One region of the Thermaerobacter litoralis genome, then DNA from elsewhere that is predicted to be linked to it. Evidence: riboswitches for the same ligand, from Rfam matches in the RefSeq annotation. Region 1 holds a riboswitch; the other holds the start of a gene.

Region 1 (4,216 bases):
GAGGGCGGCACCGCTCCCGGCGGTGCCGCCCTGCTTTGCATGGCGCCATCGGGCCGGTTCGTCCCCCCGGCGGCGACGGGCCGTGCCGCCCCCAGGTCTGCGGGCCACCGGACCTCGGGCTTGCCGCCCGCCCGGCCCCACCGCCCCCGGTCCGCAGCCGCGGGGCGCCCAACCCTCCGGTGCCCGGCCCCCCAACGTCCCTGCCGTCGCAATCCGGCCTGTCCGCTCGTCCGAAGCCGTGCGCGGGCCTGCGGCCAAGGTATGTTTGCCTAACGCCCTCATATAGATGGTACCAGACCAGGGCGAAGGGGGCAGGTCGGTGAAGGACTACATCTGGAAGCGCGTGGTGGAGGTGAGCACGTACATCGCTCGCACCCGCTCCACCGTGCGCGAAGCAGCCAAGGTGTTCGGTGTCTCCAAGAGCACCGTCCACAAGGACGTCACCGAGCGCCTGCCCAAGATCGACAGCCAGCTGGCGGCCAAGGTCCACCAGGTGCTGGAGACCAACAAAGCGGAGCGTCACCTGCGGGGCGGTGAGGCCACGCGCCTCAAGTACCTGCAGGAACAGCGGGGCCAGGAACCCGAGCAAGCTCCGTCGGAACCGCCCGTCGGGGCTTGAGCGCCGTCCCTGCCCGCACCGGCCCTGGCCCCCAGTCGAACACGGCCGTGGCGGCGGCCCGCCGGGTCCGACCCGGCATCAACCGGCCTGCAGCCCGGCCACCTTCCTTCCCGCCGCAAGGAGGACCTGTCCCGCAACGGTCCTCGACCCCCGCACCCTGGCCAGGGGAGGGACAACCCCGGTTTCCGCCCGCCCGTCCTCTCCGGGCGGCCTTTTGCCGTCAAGAGGAACCCGGCCCGATGGCAAAGAAATCCGTCATGGCAACCTCTTACCCAGGCCGTTGTTAAAGCCAAGCCGTTGTCAGCGATCCCTGCCAGCCCCGAGGCCCTGGCGCGGCCACCGGCGGCCGCCGACCCCGCCGGTCACCCCGCCGCCGCCCCAGCGGTGCCCGGGCGGTCAGGAGGGGGACAAGTCATGGTCGGGTTCGTCCGGGACCTGGGGGTTGACCTGGGGACGGTCAACACGCTGGTCTTCGTCGAAGGCCGGGGCATCGTGCTCAACGAGCCGTCGGTGGTGGCCATCGACCGCGAAACGGGGCGGGTCCTGGCCGTCGGGTCGGAGGCCCACCGGATGCTGGGCCGCACGCCGGGCCACATCGTCGCCGCCCGCCCGCTCCGGGGCGGCGTGATCGCCGACTTCACCGCCACGGCAACCCTGCTCAAGATGCTGTTGCAGCGGGCCATGCCCCGCCGCCTCGGCGTGCGGCCGCGCATGGTGGTCTGCGTGCCCTCGGGCGTGACGACGGTGGAGCGCCGGGCCGTCATCGAAGCGGGCTACGAGGCTGGCGCCCGCAAGGTCTATCTTCTGGAAGAACCGGTCGCCGCGGCCCTGGGGGCGGGCCTGAACATCCACGAGCCCGGTGGCCACATGGTCGTCGACGTGGGGGGCGGCACCACGGACATCGCCGTCCTATCCCTGGGCGGCGTGGTGGTGGCCGGTTCGACCCGGGTCGGGGGTGACACCTTCGACGAGGCCATCGTCCGTTACGTCAAGCGCCGGTACAACGTGCTGATCGGGGAGCGGACGGCCGAACAGGCCAAGATCGCCATCGGCAGCGCCGAGCCTCCCGACGACGAGGGGGAGCGCTTCGAGGTGCGCGGCCGCGACCTGGTCACCGGCCTGCCCCGGACCTTGTACCTCTCGGCCGCCGAGGTCCAGCAGGCCCTGGACGAGCCCCTCGCCGCCCTGATCACGGCCCTGCGCGGCATCCTGGAGCGGGTTCCGCCCGAGCTGGCGGCCGACATCCTGAACCGCGGCCTGGTCCTGACAGGGGGCGGCTCCCTGCTGCGGGGCCTGGACCGGCGGATCGCCCGGGCGACGGGCCTGCCGGTGGTGCGGCCGGAGCAACCCCTGCTCACCGTGGCGCTGGGCACCGGCGTCGCCCTGAGCATGCTGGACCGGCTGGACGGCGTCCTCATCGCTGGATGAACCGGCCCCCACCTCGGGGGATGAGCCGGCCCCCCACCGGGGGATGGACCGGCCCCCGCCTCGGGGGAGGAACAGGCGCCCGCCTCGGGGCGTTGGACATTTTCTGGCGAAACCCGGCAGGAACCGTGCGACCGGCGTCGAATCGCCGAGGAAAGCGGCCACGCCGCGAAAGGGCAAACCCGCCGAAAGGCGGGGGCGCAAAGCCACGGGTCTACCGCAGGATGCGGCCGGCGGTCCTGGAAGGGGCGCCCGCGATGGGCCCCGGGGCGCCGCCGCGCCTGCTACGACGGCCGGGCTGCCGAACGGGTGGAGACCGATCCGGCACCGGGTGCCTCCTTCATGCGGGAAGGCCGCAGCACCCGGCCTGGCGTTGGAAAGCCCTTCACCCCCGGCAGCCGCCGGGGGTTTTGCTTAGGGGGGCCGTGAAAGCCGGGGGAGCGCCGACGGACCGTCGGCGGCCGGGGCGCCTGGGGCCGTGGCTCACCAGGTCGTCCCCGGTTGAGAGGGGAGGGATGGCGGGGTGCTGCGCGGGTTGTACACCGCCGCCAGCGGGATGCTGGCCCGGGTTCTGCAGCAGGAGCGCCTGGCCGGCGACCTGGCCAACGTGAACACGCCGGGTTACAAGGCCAGCCGCAACGTCACCGAGGCCTTCCCCGACCTGCTGCTGTCGCGCCTTGACGGCACCGGGGCGGCACCCGTGGGGCCGCTGGGGACCGGCGTCGTGGTGGCCGAACCCGGTGCCGACATGGGGGCCGGGCCCTGGCTGGAGACCGGGCGGCCCCAGGACCTGGCGCTGGAGGGCGACGGGTTCTTCGTGGTCCAGGGGCCTACAGGCCCGGCCTTCACCCGGGCCGGCAACTTCACCGTGGGCCCGGAAGGCTATCTCCAGGCGCCCGACGGCTCGCCCGTCCTCGACACCAACGGCCTGCCGCTGCTGGTGGGAACCAGCGACTTCACCGTCGACCCCGGCGGGCAGGTGCGGGTGGGCGACGTGGTGGTCGGGACCATCGCCCGGGTCACCTTCGCCAACCCCGCAGGCCTCCGCCGGGCCGGCGACAACCGTTGGGAGGCGACGGCGGCCTCCGGCCCGCCGGTGCCTGCCGCCACCCCCGTGCGGCAGGGGGTCCTCGAACAATCCAACGTGGACCCCGTCCAGGTGGTCGTCACGATGCTGGCCAACTACCGGGCCTTTGAAGCGGCCCAGCGGGCGGTCCAGGCCCAGGACCAGACCCTGGGGCTCGCCATTCAGGAAGTGGGGCGGGTGACATGATCCAGCGCGCCCTGTGGTCGTCGGCGGCGGGCATGGCTGCGGCGGCCCGGCAGGTCGACCTCACCGCCAACAACCTGGCCAACGTCAACACCCCCGGGTTCAAGGCCGCCCGGGCGGATTTCGCCGACCTGGTCTACGCGGCCGTCCAGGTGCCGGTGGAACCGGCCGCCGCCGCGGCCGGCGGCGTGCAGGCCGGACACGGCGTGCGCCTGGCGGCGACGCCCCGGCTCTGGCGCCAGGGGCCGCTGCAGGCGTCGGATTCCCCCTGGGACCTCGCCATCGAAGGGGGCGGGTTCTTCCAGGTGGTCGATCCGGCCAGCGGCGAGATCCTGCTGACGCGGGGCGGCCACTTCACGGCGAGCCCGTGGCCGGCCGGCCAGGCGGGGCCGGGCCTCCCGCCGGCCCAGCCCCCGGGAACGGTGCCCCCGCCCGGCCCGGGCCCCGAGACCGGCCCGGCCCCCGCCGGCGAGGCGCTGTGGGTCACCGACGGCGCCGGGCGGCCGCTCCTGGCCGACGATGGGCAGCCCCTCACCCTCCCGCCCGGCTCCCGCAGCTGGGTGGTGACGCCGGACGGGGAGGTGCGGGCGGTCCTGGCGGACGGCCGGGAGGTGGTGGCGGGCCGGCTGGCCCTGGTTGTTCCCGCCGCGCCCGACGCGCTGGAAGGGCGGGGTGACGGCCTGTTCGCCCCCGCCGGAGGGCCGCTGGTCGCGGTGCCGCCCGGTCAAGGGGGCGCTGGGCGGATTCGCCAGGGCATGCTGGAACAGTCCAACGTGGACCTGGCCACGGAGATGACCCGACTCCTGGCAGCCCAGCGGGCCTACCAGCTGAACGCCCGGGCGGTGTGGACCAGCGACGAGATGATGGGGCTGATCAACCGCCTGCGGCCGTAGGGTTTTTAT
Region 2 (4,216 bases), on a different contig from region 1:
CTCAGCCGAAGGCGGCGGCGATGGCGGCTTCCAGGTCGGCCCACAGGTCGTCCGCGTCCTCGATCCCCACGCTCAGGCGCAGCAGCGAGGGGGGCAGGTGTTCCTGCCCCGGGACGGCCGCCCGCCGCTCGATGGTCGACTCCACCCCGCCCAGGCTGGTGGCGTGGCGGATCAGCCGCAGGTGGCGGCAGACGGCATCGGCTTCCGCCGCTCCCCCGTCGAGATCGAAGGCGATCATCGTGCCAAACCCCCGCATCAGCCGCCGGGCCACGGCGTGGCCGGGGTGGGAGGGAAGGCCGGGGTAGCGCACCCGCGTCACCCGGGGGTGCTCCGCCAGGCGGGCGGCCAGCACGGCGGCGTTGTGCTGGGCGCGCTCCAACCGCACGGCCAGGGTGCGGGCGCCCCGCACGGCCAGGAAGGCCTCCAGCGCCCCCGGGGTGGCGCCGTGCAGTTCCCGCGACCGGCGCAGGGCATGCCAGAGGGCCTCGTCCCGGGTGACGGCGACCCCCGCCATCAGGTCGGAGTGGCCTCCGATCAGCTTGGTGGCCGACTGCACCGAGACGGTGACCCCCCACTCCAGGGGACGCTGGTTGAGCGGGGTCGCGAAGGTGTTGTCGACGGCCAGGATGGCGCCCGGCTTGCGGGGCGCGGCGGCAATCACGTCCACCTCGGCCACCGCCAGCAGGGGATTGGACGGCGACTCCAGCCAGAGCAAATCGGCCTCCCGGCACGCCTGAACCCAGCCCGCGGTGTCGGCCACGGCCAGCCGCTCAACCCGCCACCGGCCGAGCCGGGCGCCCTCCGCCGCCAGGGCCGCCACCCCTTGGTAACAATCGTCGGGGATCACCACCCGGGCGCCCGCCGGCAGCTGGTCGAAGATGGCGGCGATGGCCGCCATGCCCGAGGCGAAGGCCACGGCCCGGCCACCCTCCAGTCCCCCGACCAGCTCCTCCAGCGCCGCCCACGTGGGCGTTCCGTCGTCGCGGGCATAGGCGGGGCCCGCTCCCAGGATGAAGTTCGAGGCCAGCACCGGCGGCACGTTGAGGGGCTGGCCGGGTTCCACCGGGCGCCCGGCGGCCACCAGCCAGGTGGCCGTCGACCAGGGACGCCCGTCCGTGCCCGGCGTTCCGGACCCGGCAGCCGCGGTCTCACCCGCCATGGTCTCACCTCCCAAAGAGCTGCCGCCCGGCCACCGGCCGTGCCCTGGCAAATCCCTCCGTCGCGTGGGAGGGGCCCAAAACCAGGACCGGGGTCCCAAAATTTTTGTCGCAGTTAGAAGGAATGACCAGGCCGTTGCAGAATCATGTCGACCAGTGCCGGTGGATGCCCACCGATAACTGAATACTTTTCGGGGGTTGGCCGTTCCTTGTGTCCCCGGGCCCCTGTTGCAGCCGGGCCGAAGCGGCCGAAACGGCCGGCGACGCCCCGGGCCGGTCCGGCCCCAACCGGCGGGTCCGGTCCAAACCGGTGGCGGCCCGGACCTTGGAGGCGGCAACCCCCCGCGGCAGCGACAAAGGCACCCCTGCCGAAAGGCAGGCTCGCAAAGTCACGGGTCTAAGGTCCCGCTCCGGCGGGGCTATGACGGCCGGACTGCCGAACGCTGCGTGGTGGAACTCGCCAGACCCCGGCTTCCGCCCGTGGTGCCGATGCGCGCCGCGGGCGGCTTGTCTTTTTCGGGTTCGTCAAGGCTGGGCCGGTTCTTCCCGCCTACCGGCGGGCGAACGGGCGGGCGGGCCGCCGGCCGGCGGGCGGGCGGCGTGACCAAGGGGGTGGATCCCATGTGGGGAGGCATCAACGACCAGCTGGCGGCAGGCCTGGAGGTCCTGGCCCTGCGCCAGCGGCTCCTGGCGCAGAACGTGGCCAACGCCGAGACGCCCGGTTACAAGCGGTACGACCTGGATTTCGCCCGGGCCCTGGAGGCGGCCCTTCAGGGCACCGGCGGCGCCCCGGGACCCGCGGGCACGGCGCCCGGGAGCGCGGCCCCCGGGGCGCTGCCCCTGGCCGTCACCCATCCCGGCCACCTCCCGGGCCGCCCGGCCGCGTCCGGGCCGGCGGCGGCCGTCTACCGCGAGACGGGTACGGCCTTGCGCAACGACGGCAACAACGTGGACCTGGACGCCGAGATGGCCCGGCTGGCGGAGAACGGCATCCACTACCAGGCCCTGGTCCGGCAGCTCTCCGACCGCATCGCCCTGTTCCGGACCGTGATCGCCGAAGGGAGGCGGTGAGGGTGCCCGGGATGTTCGGCACCTTCGACATCGCAGCCAGCGGGATGACGGCCCAGCGGTTGCGGCTTGACCTGATCGCCAGCAATCTGGCCAACGTCGACAGCACCCGGACGCCCCAGGGCGGCCCCTACCGCCGGCTCGTGCCCGTCTTCCAGGAGCGGGCCGTGCCCTTTGCCCAGCTCTTGCGCGAGCGGGCAGCGGCCGGAACGGGTGGGGTCGAGCCGGCGGTCCCGCCGGCGGCGGCTGGGGGCGCACCCGGCGTCGCGGCGGCAAGGGGCGGGCCCCTGGCCGCGCCGTCCGGGGCCTGGCGGCTCCCGGGACGAACCGGCCCGGGGGAGGCCGGCGTCCCCGGCGGGGTCCAGGTGGCCGCGGTGGTGGCCGACCCCGCCCCGCCCCGCCTGGTCTACGACCCCGGGCACCCGGACGCCGGCCCGGACGGGTACGTGGCCTACCCCAACGTGGACCCGCTGGTGGAGATGGTCAACCTCCTGGCCGCGACCCGGGCCTACGAGGCCAACGTGGCGGTGTTCAGCGCCGCCCGCACCCTGGCCCTGCGGGCGCTGGAGATCGGCCGCGGCTGAGCCGGCCTGGACCAGGGGCCGGCGGTCCGGCGGGCCAGCAGGGCCCAGGGGAACGCGGGCCGGAAGCCGGGGCGCGCCGCCGGGCGCCCAGCGGGGCCGGCCCCGGGGCGGTCCCAGGCGCGGCTGGCGCGGGCGGGCACCGGCCAAGACCGTGATGACCGAGGGAGGAGGCGTGGCGACCCATGGGACCTTGGGGTGTGGAGCCCATCCAGCGGCCGGCGTGGCCGGGCGCCGCAAATCGGGTGGCGGGGGGCAGCGCCAGCGCGAGCCCTGCCGGCCCCCTGGCGCCCGGGGATCCGGCGGGGATCGCCCCCGCGGGAGCCGGTTCGTCCGAGGCGGGAGGGGGCGTGGGGGCCACCTTCCTGCAGGAGCTGGCCCGGGCGCTGGAGCGCCTGGAGGGCGTGGCCGGCCAGGCCGACGCCATGGCCCAGCGCCTGGTCACGGGCCAGGTGGAGGACTTGTCCCAGGTGATGGTGGCCAGCGAGAAGGCGCGGCTGGCCATCGAGCTGGCCGTCCAGCTGCGGAACAAGGCGCTGGAGGCCTACCAGGAGATCATGCGGATGCCGGTCTGACGGGCCCGATGGGGTTGAACGGGTGGGCTCCGGCTTCGTCCGGTTGAATCCCCGGTCCGCGGCGCGGGTCGATGAGGAGGCGGCGGAGGCACCATGCCGGTGGCACAGCTGCGGCAGCTTCCCCAACAATTCCTCGCCTGGTTCCGGCAGCTCAAGGCGCCGGCCCGCTGGGTCGTGGTGGGGACCGCGGTGCTGGTCCTGGGCGGGTTGCTGGCCCTGGCTCTGGCCGGTCGCGGGGGGACCCAGTGGGAGCCCCTCTTCACCCGGCTGGACCCGGCCGATGCGGCGGCCATCGTCGGGCAGCTGGAGGAGCAGGGCGTGCCCTTCCAGCTGGCCGAAGGCGGGCAGGCGATCCTGGTCCCGGCGGAGGCGGTGGACCGGCTGCGGCTGGACCTGGCGGCCCAGGGCCTGCCCCGGGAGGGGACGGTGGGCCTCGAGCTGATGGAGAGGATGCCCATGGGGGCCACCGAGTTCGAGCGCCAGGTCCAGTACCTGCGGGGTCTGCAAGGGGAGCTGGCCCGGACCATCGGCCGCTTGGAGGGGGTCGAAGCCGCCCGTGTCCACGTGGTGCTGCCGGAGGAGAGCCCCTTCGCCGGCGAGCGGCGGCCGGCCACGGCGGCCGTCCTGGTCCAGCTCAAGCCTGGGGCCGAGCTGGGCCCCGAGCAGGTGCGGTCCATCATGCACCTGGTCGCCTCGGCGGTGGAGGGGCTCAAGCCCGAGGACGTGACGGTGGTGGATACCGCCGGCCGGCTGCTCTCGGCGCAGGTGCCCGCCGGGGAGGAGGGGAGCCCGGTGGCCCAGGGCGACCGCTTCGAGATCGAGCGCCGCTTCGAGG

Evidence for each region. Region 1 has a riboswitch for cyclic di-GMP ahead of ACYQ02_RS11690 (flagellar hook-basal body protein). Riboswitches for the same ligand answer to the same signal wherever they lie in the genome.
Region 2: linked by a shared signal. The riboswitch ahead of ACYQ02_RS02510 (flagellar basal body rod protein FlgB) and the one ahead of ACYQ02_RS11690 (flagellar hook-basal body protein) in region 1 are both predicted to bind cyclic di-GMP.

Annotation. Positions count from the first base shown of each region.
Region 1 is NZ_BAAIES010000011.1:234,412-238,627, reverse strand. It holds gene spoIIID (sporulation transcriptional regulator SpoIIID) at 320-619, shown strand; gene mreB (rod shape-determining protein) at 1,034-2,047, shown strand; cyclic di-GMP riboswitch class I at 2,210-2,350, shown strand; gene ACYQ02_RS11690 (flagellar hook-basal body protein) at 2,568-3,317, shown strand; gene ACYQ02_RS11685 (flagellar hook-basal body protein) at 3,314-4,207, shown strand.
Region 2 is NZ_BAAIES010000004.1:156,733-160,948, reverse strand. It holds gene ACYQ02_RS02515 (trans-sulfuration enzyme family protein) at 2-1,159, opposite strand; cyclic di-GMP riboswitch class I at 1,506-1,598, shown strand; gene ACYQ02_RS02510 (flagellar basal body rod protein FlgB) at 1,779-2,228, shown strand; gene ACYQ02_RS02505 (flagellar basal body rod protein FlgC) at 2,240-2,809, shown strand; gene fliE (flagellar hook-basal body complex protein FliE) at 2,992-3,381, shown strand; gene fliF (flagellar basal-body MS-ring/collar protein FliF) at 3,475-4,216, shown strand, end outside.